2 regions of the Streptomyces sp. Ag109_G2-15 genome follow, and region 2 is predicted to be linked to the other one. Evidence: riboswitches for the same ligand, from Rfam matches in the RefSeq annotation. Region 2 holds a riboswitch; the other holds the start of a gene.

Region 1 (6,352 bases), on a different contig from region 2:
CGGCTGTCCGGGCGGCTCAGGGTGCCCACGGCCGGGATCGGGTCCAGCAGGATCAGGGCCGGGCGGACCAGGACCGGTTCCGTGGTGGTCAGGACCGGCCGGGTCAGGGGGCGGCTGCTCGGGGTGCCCAGGGCCCGGATCGGGGCCGGGACGGTTCGGCGGGTTCGGGTGCCCAGGGGCCGGCGGGCGCGGCGGACCAGGGAGATCGGACGTCCGGGGGCCAGTCGCTTCCGGGTGCCGGTGCTGACCAGGCCGCGCGGGCGCGTCGGGCGGCTCTGGCTGCCCAGGCGAGCCGTGCGGGGAGGACCGGCACGGAGGGCCGGGGGATCGAAGGGGGTCCGGGGGCCGAGGGGTCCCAGAGGCCTCAGGGGTTCCAGCAGCCCCAGCAGCCCCAGCAGTCCCAGTCGTCTGCGGGGGCTCAGGGGTCTGCCGAGTCTCGTCAGCCCGAGAAGCCCCAGGCATCCGACAGGTCCCAGGCATCCGGGAACGTTCAGGGAGCCGAGAAGCCCCAGGCAGCCAGGAACGTCCAGGGACCGGAGAAGCCCCAGGGCTCTGCCGGGCCCCGTCCGTTCGACAAGCCCCAGGCGGGGCAGGCGTCCGTGGGGTCCCGTCTCCCCGGGCAGTCCCAGGCCTCCTCTTCACAGTCCGGCGAGTCCCAGAAACGGGCCGACTCGGCCATGACGTCCCAGCGGGCCGGAGTGCCCCAGCAGTCCGGCCGGGCCCAGGCGGCCGACAAGGCTCACGACTCCGGGCAGCCCGCAGCCGAGAGCACCCAGGTCCTCCGGCGTATCAAGGCACCCCGGGCACCCCAGGAAGGGAACCCGGCGGCCGACACCGGTAAGGCGGCCGCCGCCTCCCAGGCCTCCGGCGAGCCCCCGGCACCCGCCGAGACCACCCAGGTCCTCCGCCGGGTCAAGGCCCCTCGACAGGCCGAGCCGACCCAGCCGAGCCAATCGAACCGCCCCGGCAAGGCGAGCCCCGCTGCTCAGGCTGCCGCCGCGAGCGGTGCCGCCATGGCCGGGGCCTCCGCCGCTGCCGCCCCGAAGTCTCCGGCCGGCGCCGGCGCAGTGGCCGCCGCCAGCGGCTCCGCGGCCACGGCCGGTGCTGCCACCACCCGCACCACCCGCACCACTTCCACGCCCTCCACCCCCCAGACCCCCGACGAGCCCCCCACCCCCCTCGCAGACAGCGGCGGCCCTGGCGGCCCCGGCGGCGGCAAGGGCAAGAAGCCCAAGCGCCCCAAGCGCACCGGCTGGCGTCGGCTCATCCCCACCTGGCGCATGGTGCTCGGCACCTTCGTGATCGGTGTCCTGCTGATCATCGGGCTGTTCTTCCTCGGGTACTCCCTCGTGAAGATCCCGCCCGCCAACGCCCTCGCCACCAAGCAGAACAACGTCTACCTCTACGCCGACGGCTCCCAGCTCGCCCGCGACGGCCAGATCAACCGCGAGAACGTCACCCTCGCCCAGATCTCCAAGGACGCCCAGCACGCCGTCCTGGCCGCCGAGGACCGCGACTTCTACACCGAGTCCGCCGTCGACCCCAAGGCCATGCTCCGCGCCGGCTGGAACACGGCCACCGGCAAGGGCAAGCAGTCCGGCTCGACGATCACCCAGCAGTACGTGAAGAACTACTACCTGGCCCAGGAACAGACGGTCACCCGTAAGGCCAAGGAGTTCTTCATCTCGATCAAGCTGGACCGCACCAAGTCCAAGGACCAGATCCTCGAGGGCTACCTCAACACCAGCTACTTCGGCCGCAACGCCTACGGCATCCAGGCCGCCGCCCAGGCCTACTACGGCCGGGACGCCGCCGCCCTCGACCCGGCCCGCGCCGCCTACCTCGCCGCCCTCGTCAACGCACCGAGCGAGTACGACGTCGTAGCCCACCCCGAGAACAAGTCCGCCGCCCTCGCCCGCTGGAACTACGTCCTGGACGGCATGGTCAAGAAGGGCTGGCTCAGCGAGTCCGAGCGCGCCGGCATGAAGTTCCCCATGCCGAAGGAGCAGACCATCTCCACCGGCCTCTCCGGCCAGCGCGGCTACCTCGTCAACGCCGTCAAGGACTACCTCTCCGAGAACAACATCCTCACCAAGGACCAGCTGGAGATCGGTGGCTACCGCATCACCACCACCATCCAGAAGGACAAGCAGGACGCCTTCGTCAAGGCCGTCGACGACCAGCTGATGTCCAAGCTGGACAAGAAGAACAACAAGGTCGACAAGTCCGTCCGGGCCGGCGGCGCCTCCGTCGACCCCAAGACCGGCAAGGTCGTCGCCATGTACGGCGGCATCGACTACGTGAAGCAGTACACCAACGGCGCCACCCGCGGTGACTTCCAGGTCGGCTCCACCTTCAAGCCGTTCGTGTTCACCTCCGCGGTCCAGAACGGCTCGACCACCCAGGACGGCCAGACCATCAGCCCGAACACCTACTACGACGGCACCAACAAGCGGCCCGTCCAGGGCTGGAGCGGCGGCGCCTACGCCCCGGAGAACGAGGACTCCAAGTCCTACGGCGACATCACCGTCCGCAAGGCCACCGACCTGTCGGTGAACTCCGTGTACGCGCAGATGGCCGTCGACGTCGGCCCCTCCAAGGTCAAGCAGACCGCCGTGGACCTCGGCATCCCCGCCGAGACCAAGGACCTCCAGCCCTACCCGTCCATCGCCCTCGGCACCGCCACCGCCAGCGTCCTGGACATGGCGGAGGCGTACGCGACCCTCGCCAACCACGGCAAGCACGGCACGTACACGATGATCGAGAAGATCACCAAGGACAGCACCCAGGAGATCAAGCTGCCCGACGCGCCCGTCAAGCAGGCCGTCAGCCGCGAGGCCGCCGACACCACCACCTCCATCCTGCAGAGCGTGGTCCAGACCGGCACCGCCACCGCCGCCCAGGCCGCCGGCCGCCCCGCCGCCGGCAAGACCGGCACCGCCGAGGAGGACACCGCCGCCTGGTTCGCTGGCTACACCCCCGACCTCGCCACCGTCGTCTCCGTCATGGGCCAGGACCCGGTCACCGCCGCCCACAAGCCGCTGTACGGCGCGCTGGGCCTCCCGCGCATCAACGGCGGCGGCGCGCCCACCCAGATCTGGGCCCAGTTCACCAAGGACGCCCTCAAGGGCAAGCCGGCCAGCGACTTCGACCTCCAGCTGCAGCAGGGCGCCGACGTCCAGGCACCCGGCACCCAGGCCCCGACCGACGGCGCCACGACCCCCGGCGGCCAGGACACCGGCGGCACCACCACCGACGGCGGCCAGGACAACGGCGGCCCGACCGGCACCCCGACCGACGGCACCACCACCGGAACCCCCACCGACGGCGGCACCACCGGCGGCGGCACGACGACGGACGGCGGTACGACCACCACCGACGGCGGCGGCACCACCGACGGCGGCGGCACGACCGGAGGGACAACAGGAGGCGGTACGACAACCGGAGGCGGCACCCCCGGCGGAACCACCGGGGGAGGCACCACCACAGGCGGCGGCACCGACGTCGGCACCACGGACGGCGGCGCCACAGCAGGCCAACCGTAGTGACCGGCTTCGACCGTCAGTGACCGCTGGTCGCCTTCAGCCCCACCACGGCGACCAGCAGCAGACAGACGAAGAAGATCCGGGCGGCGGTGACCGGCTCACCCAGCACCACCATGCCGAGCACCGCCGCCCCGGCCGCCCCGATCCCCACCCACACGCCGTAGGCGGTACCGATGGGCAGCGACTTGGCGGCATACGACAGCAGCACCATGCTGGCCACGATCCCGGCACCGGTGAACACACTGGGCACGACCCGCGTGAACCCGTCGGTGTACTTCATCCCGATCGACCAGCCGATCTCCAGCAGACCGGCCACGACAAGCAGCACCCAAGCCACGACAAACACCTCCGAGACAAACAGAACGACTCTTCTCAGGTGCGTCGTCTTTGCCTGCATCCCGGTACGGCGCGTCTCGTCGGGCTCCTTCGAACATAGCAAAGGAACGACAAAAGGGGCTGGTGACAACAGTCACCAGCCCCTTACAGCTTGTGAATCAGAGGTACAGGGCCGGCCTCAGAGATACAGGCCGGTGGAATCCTCGCCGCCCTCGAACCGGTCGGCGGCCACCGCGTGCAGATCCCGCTCCCGCATGAGCACGTACGCCACGCCCCGCACCTCGACCTCGGCCCGGTCCTCCGGGTCGTACAGGACCCGGTCACCCGGCTCCACGGTCCGTACGTTCTGCCCCACCGCGACGACCTCGGCCCAGGCCAGCCGCCGCCCGACCGCCGCGGTCGCGGGAATCAGGATGCCGCCGCCCGACCGTCGCTCGCCCTCACCGGCGTCCTGCCGCACGAGAACCCGGTCGTGCAGCATCCGGATGGGCAGCTTGTCGTGCTGAGGGTTGCTGTTTCTGTTGGCGCTCACGCCTCGAACCTACCTGCCTCGGACCGGCCCGTACGACCCCGGGCCACCACTCGTCTCCGCCCCGATCAGCGCTTACGCCGCCGCGACCCCAGGGCGAACAGCCCCACGACCCCCACCACAACCAGCGCGACAGGCACGACCCGCTCCAGCCGCGGCGCGCCCTCCTCATCCACGAACCGCGCCCGCACCTCACTCACCACCCGGTTGACCTGGACGTAAGCCCGCCCCACCGTGTGATCGATATTGGCGACGACCTTGGCCTTGGCATCCGCGACGATCGTCTGCGGATGCACCCGCACCCCGATCTCGTCGAGCGTCTCGGCCAGCACTTCGCGACGGCGCTTGATGTCCGCCTCGATCTGCGCCGGGGTTCTGGTGTCCGACGTGTCCGCCACCGTACGGCCTCCGAAGTCTCCTGATGCTGTTCCGGACAGTCTGTCAGCTCCAGCCGCCACCGTGCCGCAACGCCCCCCGTTACGCTGGACCGATGAGCGAGCGACTCCAGCCCGGGGACGTGGCCCCCGCCTTCACCCTCCCCGACGCCGACGGCAACGAGGTGTCCTTGTCGGACCACAAGGGCCGCAAGGTCATCGTCTACTTCTACCCCGCGGCCCTCACCCCCGGCTGCACCAAGCAGGCCTGCGACTTCACGGACAACCTCTCCCTCCTGGCCGGCGCCGGCTACGACGTCATCGGCATCTCCCCCGACAAGCCGGAGAAGCTGGCCAAGTTCCGCGAGAAGGAGTCCCTGAAGATCACCCTCCTCGCCGACCCCGACAAGAAGGTCCTCGACGCCTACGGCGCCTTCGGCGAGAAGATGAACTACGGCAAGACGTACATGGGCGTCATCCGCTCCACGGTGATCGTCGACGAACAGGGCAAGGTCGAACGCGCCCTGTACAACGTCCGCGCAACGGGCCACGTGGCCAAGATCATCAAGGATCTGGGGATCTGAGTCCCAGACGTCACGTTTCTGCTGCTCAACGGCCCGAACCGGGGTGACCCGGCGCGGGCCGTTTTCCATTCCGTGCGTGACTGTCCGATAACCGGTTCGTTACTCCGTACGGGCTGCGAACGCGCGGCCGGGACGGAGGGGGCTCGATGGGGGCCAGTGCGTACACCAAGGAGCGGCTGGAGGAGGCGGCTCGGGGGGCGCGGAATTTGTCGGAGGCGCTGGAGAGGCTGGGGGTGGATCCGACGAGCTCGACGCGGCACTACATCCGGGGGCGAATGAAGAAGCTTGGCGTGGACACCTCGCACTTCGAGCGGGAGGGGGTGAAGTGGACGAGGGCAATCCTTGAGCAGGCGGTGGCGGCTTCGACGAACATGTGTGAGGTGCTGCGCCGACTCGAGGTCGACGTCGTCGGCGGGCAGCACACGCACATCAGCCGCCGGATCAAGGCGTACGGCATCGACACTTCGCACTTTCAAGTGCCACGGCGAGGTGGCGACGCCAGGCCTCGTCGGACGGCAGAAGCCGTGCTCGTCGAGCTGCGGGACACACAGGCCCGGCGAGTCCCGAGCGACCGCCTCAAGCAGGCGCTTCTCGCGCAGGGCCTGGAAGAGTGCTGTGCCCTGTGCGGAATCGAGGCGGTGTGGCGGGGGAAGCCGCTGCCCCTGTAGGTCGATCACATCGACGGCAACTGGCGCGACAACCGTATCGACAACCTGCGCTTCCTCTGCCCCAACTGCCATTCCGCAACAGACACTTACCGGGGCCGTGGCAGGGATGCCCGGTGAGCAGCGGTGTGCAGTACCCCCGTGAGCGGCTGGAAGAAGCTGCCGCACAGTGCTCCGATATCGACGAGGTCATCGCCTTTTTGGGTGCGCGGTCGTACGCCAACCTCCGGCGATATCTCATGAAGCGATTCGCTGACTTCGGCATTGACGTGTCTCATTTCGCCCACCATGGCAGGCGTCCAAGTCCCACCCACGGTGA
Region 2 (6,352 bases):
AGCGCCGGGGTGGCACGGGTGATGTACGACGCCGACGCCCACCACACCGCCAACCGCGTCGTACGGCTCGACGTGCCGACCCCGACGTGGATGCGCGCCCCGGGCGAGGCGCCGGGCTCGTTCGCGCTGGAGGCGGCGCTCGACGAACTCGCCGAGAAGTGCGGGATCGACCCGATCGAGCTGCGCCTGCGCAACGAACCCGACAAGGGACCGGTCTCCGGCCTGCCGTTCGCGGGCCGCGATCTGCCCGCCTGCTTCCGCGAGGGCGCCCGCAGGTTCGGCTGGGCGGACCGCGACCCGCGCCCGGGCCTGCGCCGGGACGGACGCTGGCTGCTCGGCACCGGCACGGCGGCGGCCTCCTTCCACGCGGGTGCCATGCCGTCCACGGCGACCGTGACCGCGCACCCGGACGGCACCTTCACCGTCCGGATCGCCGCGGCCGACATCGGCACCGGGGCCCGTACCGCGCTCACCCTGGTGGCCGCGGACGCGCTGCGCGTGCCCCCGGAGCGGGTCCGCGTACGCATCGGCGACAGTGACTTCGGACCGGCGATGATCGCCGGCGGCTCCATGGGCACCCGCTCCTGGGCCTGGGCGGTCACGGCCGCGGCCGACGAACTGCGCGACAGGCTGGCCCTGGGCACCGGCATCCCCGCGGAGGGCATCACGGTACGGTCGGACACCACCGCGGCCATCGGCGCCCTCGCCCCCGCCGAACGGCACTCCTTCGGGGCGCAGTTCGCCGAGGTGGCCGTGGACGTCACCACCGGCGAGGTGCGCGTGCGGCGCATGCTCGGCATCTTCGCGGCGGGCCGGATCGTCAACCCGCTCACCGCACGGGGCCAGTTCGAGGGCGGCATGATCTGGGGCATCTCCATGGCCCTGCACGAGGAGGCGATCCGGGACCGCGCCACGGGCGGCCACGTCGGCGCCGACCTCGCGGGCTACCACGTGGCCACGCACGCCGACGTACCGGACATCGAGGCCGACTGGATCGAGGACCCGGACCCGAGGGATCCGGTCGGGATCAAGGGCATCGGCGAGATCGGCATCGTGGGCGCCGCGGCCGCCATCGCCAACGCGGTCTGGCACGCGACCGGCGTACGCCACCGCAGCCTGCCCATCCGACCGGACCGCGTCATCCTGGCCGGGGCGCAAAGTGCTTGATATCGCCGCGGAGTTGATTCGCTGGACCGAGGAGGGCCGGGACTTCGCCGTCGCCACCGTGCTGGCGGTGGGCGGCAGCGCGCCGCGCGGTCCCGGCGCCGCCCTCGCCGTCGACAGCGAGGGCACCGTCATCGGCTCGGTCTCCGGCGGGTGCGTGGAGGGCGCGGTCTACGACCTGTGCCAGGAAGCGCTCCAGACCGGCGAGAGCGTCACGGAACGGTTCGGCTACAGCGACGCGGACGCCTTCGCCGTAGGACTGACCTGCGGCGGGACGATCGAGGTGCTGATCACGCCGGTGGGCGTGCAGGCGCCCGCCCGGACGGTCATGACGTCGGCTCTGTCGGCCGCCGTCCGGGGCGAACCGGCTGCCCTCGCCCGGGTCGCCCGCGGTCCGGCCGAACTCCTCGGCCGGGCCCTGCTGGTACGACCCGACGGCACGCACGAGGGCGGTCTCGGCGGCCACCCGGAGCTGGACCGGACGGCGGCGGCCGAGGCCCGGGCCCTGCTGGAGGCCGGGCGTACCGGCACGGTGGACATCGCCGCGGACGGTTCGCACTGCCCCGGCGGCCTCACGCTGCTGGTCGAGTCGCACGTGCCGCCCCCGCGGATGATCGTCTTCGGTGCGGTGGACTTCGCCTCGGCGTTGGCGCGGGCCGGCAAGTTCCTCGGCTACCACGTGACCGTCTGCGACGCCCGCCCCGTCTTCGCCACGCGGGCCCGTTTCCCCGACGCCGACGAGGTGGTCGTCGACTGGCCGCACCGCTATCTGCGGCGCACCGCGACCGATGCCCGTACGGTCCTGTGCGTGCTCACCCACGACGCGAAGTTCGACGTACCCCTGCTGAAGGCGGCCCTTGAGATGCCGGTGGCCTTCGTCGGTGCGATGGGCTCGCGCCGCACGCACGAGGATCGTGATCGGCGCCTGCGGGAGGAGGGCGTGAGCGAGCGGCAGCTGGCCCGGCTGCGCTCCCCGATCGGCCTCGACCTCGGCGCGCGTACGCCGGAGGAGACGGCGCTGTCGATCGCGGCGGAGATCGTCGCCGCGAGGCGAGGCGGGACGGGCGTGCCTCTGACCGGCGTGAGGACGCCGATCCACCACGACCGGGGGGAACGCGACGCGGCCTGAGTCTGAGAGACGGTTCCTGGTGGGTTGGAAAGCAAGACTCAAATTCCACAGAGCACCAGCAATCAAGGGCGCCACCGCCTTCGTCACCCACATCGACGGCTCACCGCCCCGATGACCCTGCGCAGAATCCGCCTGGCCGGTGCCGTTCGGCCGGAGCAGGGCACGGGGCTCGGCCGTTGGTCCGGCGAGGACTCCCCGACAGGTGAGTCCTTCGGCGCATCCAGAGACTGAAGGCCGACTGACGAGTGTCCGCGCGCCGTGTCACATTCCCGGCGGCTGTGTCGTCCTACGGGTGAGACACCGTCCAGCACGGAGCAGAGGAGAGACCGCATGCCGGCAGCCGGGGCGACCAGCAACACGGAGACGCTCAACCGCCTCCACTCCGCCGTGAACAGCGGAGACCCGGGAATCATCTCGAAGGCGATCGACGAGTGCGTCGCACCGGACGTGCTCTTCCACGCGCCGGTACCGATGGGCGCGACGGGAGCGGAGGCCCTGAAGCGGGTGTGGGAGGTGCTCCTGCGCGCGTTCCCGGACATCCACGTCGCCGTCGAGGAGACGGTCGCGGAGGGCGACAAGGTCGCCTCCCGGAACACGGTGACCGGGACCCACCTGGGCGAGTACCAGGGCCTGCCGCCCACCGGAAAGACCGTCACCTACAGCGAGATCTTCATCGTCCGCTTCGCCGAGGGGCGGATCGCCGAGATCAGGGGCGTCGTCGACGTCCTCGCGCAGCTGCGCCAGCTCGGTGCCCTCCCGTCCTGACCAGGGGCACTGCCTGCCACACCGGGCTCAGGTACCTGGGCACAGGACGAAGTCGGAGTACGCGCGCCAGGTGAGGTCGGCGCCGAGTTCGGTGAGCGCGTCACGGATCCTGCGGAGGTGGGCCGGGGTCAGCTGGAGCGGGGGCTCGTCGGGCTGGTAGGTGGTGCGGACCGGGTAGTCCACGCCCGGTTCCTTGGTCATCTCGATGTGGCAGCCGAGCACATGGGTGACCGGCCGGCGGTCGGTGAACTCGATCAGCCGGTCGATGCTGCGGGTGAAGGCGGGAACGTCCTCGATGTAGAGCCGCCCGGGATAGACGCTGTCGCCGGTGAGCAGGAGGCCGGTGGCAGCGTCGTAGTACGTGACGGCCGCCTCGTGATGGCCGGGGGTGGCCAGGCACTCCAGGACCCGGCCGCCCAGGTCGACGTGGGCGACGGCGTCCGGGTCCGCGTCGAACCCGAAGTACCGCCAGGCGGTGGTGTGGTCGGCGCCCACCACCGTGGTGCCGGGGCGGTCGGCGAACTGGCCGTCGCCCGCGATGTGGTCACCGTGCCCGTGGGTGTGCAGCACCAACAGCTCGTAGCCGTCCCGGGGATGCCGGGCGAGCCAGTCCGCGAGGAGCCCGTCGACCACCCGGCGCAGGGGGAAGAACTCGGCGGACCCGGTGGCACCGGTGTCGATCAGCACCGCCCGTTCGTTGCCGCACAGCAGGAACAGGAACGGCGCCTCGTAGTGGACCGCCATGTTCTGCCGCAGGATGAACGTGTGCTCGTCGTACGCGTGGACCTGGATGTCCGGGTCCGTGTTGTGCTTGGCCGAGGGCGAACCGTGGATCCACCGCACGTCCAGCGGGCGCGCCGCGGGAGGGGCGCCGGTGAAGTCGATGAGATGCGTGCCGCTGTGCACGATGCCTCCGTGCGTGCGTCGTCTTGGCGGGCCGGGTACGGCGCACATCTCGTCCGGGGCAGGCACGTCCGAGCCTCCGCCGGGACGCTACCACGGTGTCTCACGGGGCCGACGGCGCAGGCGGCACGGACCGCTGGTCGGCGAGCAGGCAGGCGGTGAGCGCTGCGGTGTCGTCCTGGAGGCGGTTGTGGCTGTAGGCCATCAGGTCGCGGTGGAGCTGTTCCAGCAGCTCCCGGGGCGGGAGCGGGCCCCAGGATCGCAGGCGCTCGACCAGCGGGTAGAAGGCGCCGTCGGGATCGCGGGTTTCCGTGATGCCGTCCGTGTAGAGCAGGAGCTGGTCGCCGGGCCGGAAGTCGTAGACGTCGACGTGATACGGGTCGTCGACCAGCATGCCGAGGTTCAGCGGGGGAGCCGACTGCCCTCGGTCCAGTTCGCGCACCTCGTCACTGCGGATGAGGAGCGGGGGCGGGTGGCCGCAGTTGACGATGCGGACGAGATGACCGGCGGCGGGGATCTCGGCGAAGACGGCCGTGACGAACCGTTCGCCCAGCTCGCTTCCGCCGAGCAGCATCGCCCTGCGGTCCATGCTCGTCTCCACGCGGTCCGCCAGGGCGGCCAGATCGGGTTCGTCGTGCGCCGCCTCCCGGAACGCGCCGAGCAGGGTGGCGGCGGTCTCGACCGCGAGCAGACCCTTGCCGCGGACGTCGCCGATGAGCAGCCGGATCCCGTGCGCGGTGGGGACGGCCTCGTAGAGGTCGCCGCCGATGCGCGCCTCCGCGGCGGCGGAGAGGTAGAGGCTCTCCAGGAGGAGGTTGCCGATCCGGTGCGGGACCGGTCTGAGCAGGACGCGCTGCGCGATCTCGGCCACGAAGCGTACGTCGGCGAGCGTGCGCTCACGGCGGGTCCGGTGGGCGGCCAGGATCGTGCCGAGGGCGCCCACCAGGGCGGTGCAGAAGTACGAGGCCACGTAGTGGCGGTCCCACAGGTAGCCGACGGACCGGCCCGCACAGCAAGGGGTGCCGGCCAGGACCCCTTCGAAGACGACGGCGAAGACCGTGGCGCCGGCGACCACGAGGGGCCCGTGGGCGAAGGCGGCCACCAGCGGGAGGGCGATCAGCACGAAGCTGACCGGCCAGTCCACGGGTGTGAGGGGTTCGAGCACCAGAAGGCCCACGACGAACAGCACCGGAAGCCAGCGCATCCACGCCACGGGCGCGGGCAGCTGGGTCCGTACGGCCATGCCGGCCTGCGGCACCCGGTGGGCGCGTCGGTGACTCACCCGTCGCCCCTGCACGCGCACGCCGTCGCAGCCGCCGGAGCGGCCCGGGAAGCGTGCCGTGCCGGTGGACGACATGCCTGACGGTTCGGCTTACGCGGCCTTCGCACACCGGACTCCTGATCACACGACCCCTGCAAGAGGTCCAGCCTCCTGCGCCGCGTCCCGGCACACCGGTGATTGCTCCACCTGGCGGCATGTTCTGGGGGCCGGGGTCGTGGGGGCGGTGCGGTGTCCACCGTGGCCACGGCAACGCCCCACCGCCCGAGACGACTTCGAGTCAGGCCCTGGTCAGGCCTCCCGCCCCACGGACGTGAACGACATGTCCGGGTAGCGGTCGCCCGCCACCCGGCCGGCGATCGGCTCCAGCAGGGCCAGCTCGTCGGTCGTCAGCACGATCCGGGTGGCCGCGGTGTTCTCGAGGAGGCGGCTGCGCTTGCGGGTCCCCGGGATCGGTATCACGGTCAGACCGTGCACCTGGGCCCGCTGGTGCACCCAGGCGAGGGCGATCTGCGCCGTGGTGGCGCCATGGTCGGCCGCGATCTTGCGCAGGGGCTCCAGGAGAGCGGCGTTCGCCTTGGCGTTGTCGCCGCTGAAGCGCGGCTGGAACTGCCGGAAGTCGTTGCTGGAGAGCTCCGTGCTCGCGTCGGCGAAGGCTCCGGCCAGAAAGCCCCGGCCCAGCGGCGAGTACGGCACGAACGCGACCCCCAGCTCGGTGGCCGCGCCCACCGCGCTGCGCTCGACGTCCCGGCTGAAGACCGACCACTCCGACTGCAGGGCGGTGATCGGGTGCACGGCGTGTGCCTCGCGCAGCTCGGCACCGGTGACCTCGCTCAGGCCGAGGTGCTTGACCTTGCCCTCCCGCACCAGTTCCGCCATGGCGCCGACGGACTCGGCGAGCGGGACGGCGGGGTCGCGCCGGTGCATGTAGTAGAGGTCGATGACCTCGACGTTCAGGCGGCGCAGGCTCGCCTCGACCGCGTTCTTCAGGTAGGCGGGCTCGTTGCGGATACCGCGGTGGAGCGGGTCGTCGGCACGGCGCTCGATGCCGAACTTGGTGGCGAGCGTGATCTCGTCGCGGTGCGCGGCGACGAACGGCGCGAGGAACTCCT

What was found. Region 2 has a riboswitch for guanidine ahead of CRP49_RS38440 (MBL fold metallo-hydrolase). Riboswitches for the same ligand answer to the same signal wherever they lie in the genome.
Region 1: linked by a shared signal. The riboswitch ahead of CRP49_RS18660 (multidrug efflux SMR transporter) and the one ahead of CRP49_RS38440 (MBL fold metallo-hydrolase) in region 2 are both predicted to bind guanidine.

What each region holds. Positions count from the first base shown of each region.
Region 1 covers NZ_OCNI01000001.1:4,157,318-4,163,669, forward strand. The annotation lists gene CRP49_RS18655 (transglycosylase domain-containing protein) at 678-3,545, shown strand; gene CRP49_RS18660 (multidrug efflux SMR transporter) at 3,562-3,882, opposite strand; guanidine-III (ykkC-III) riboswitch at 3,921-3,992, opposite strand; gene CRP49_RS18665 (co-chaperone GroES) at 4,060-4,362, opposite strand; gene CRP49_RS18670 (DUF3618 domain-containing protein) at 4,479-4,808, opposite strand; gene bcp (thioredoxin-dependent thiol peroxidase) at 4,901-5,368, shown strand; partial or broken gene CRP49_RS18680 (HNH endonuclease signature motif containing protein) at 5,515-6,153, shown strand; gene CRP49_RS18685 (HNH endonuclease) at 6,150-6,352, shown strand, end outside.
Region 2 covers NZ_OCNI01000002.1:425,901-432,252, reverse strand. The annotation lists gene CRP49_RS38455 (xanthine dehydrogenase family protein molybdopterin-binding subunit) at 1-1,167, shown strand, start outside; gene CRP49_RS38450 (XdhC family protein) at 1,160-2,293, shown strand; gene CRP49_RS38445 (ester cyclase) at 2,624-3,058, shown strand; gene CRP49_RS38440 (MBL fold metallo-hydrolase) at 3,086-3,964, opposite strand; guanidine-III (ykkC-III) riboswitch at 3,977-4,044, opposite strand; gene CRP49_RS38435 (PP2C family protein-serine/threonine phosphatase) at 4,065-5,318, opposite strand; gene CRP49_RS38430 (aldo/keto reductase) at 5,532-6,352, opposite strand, start outside.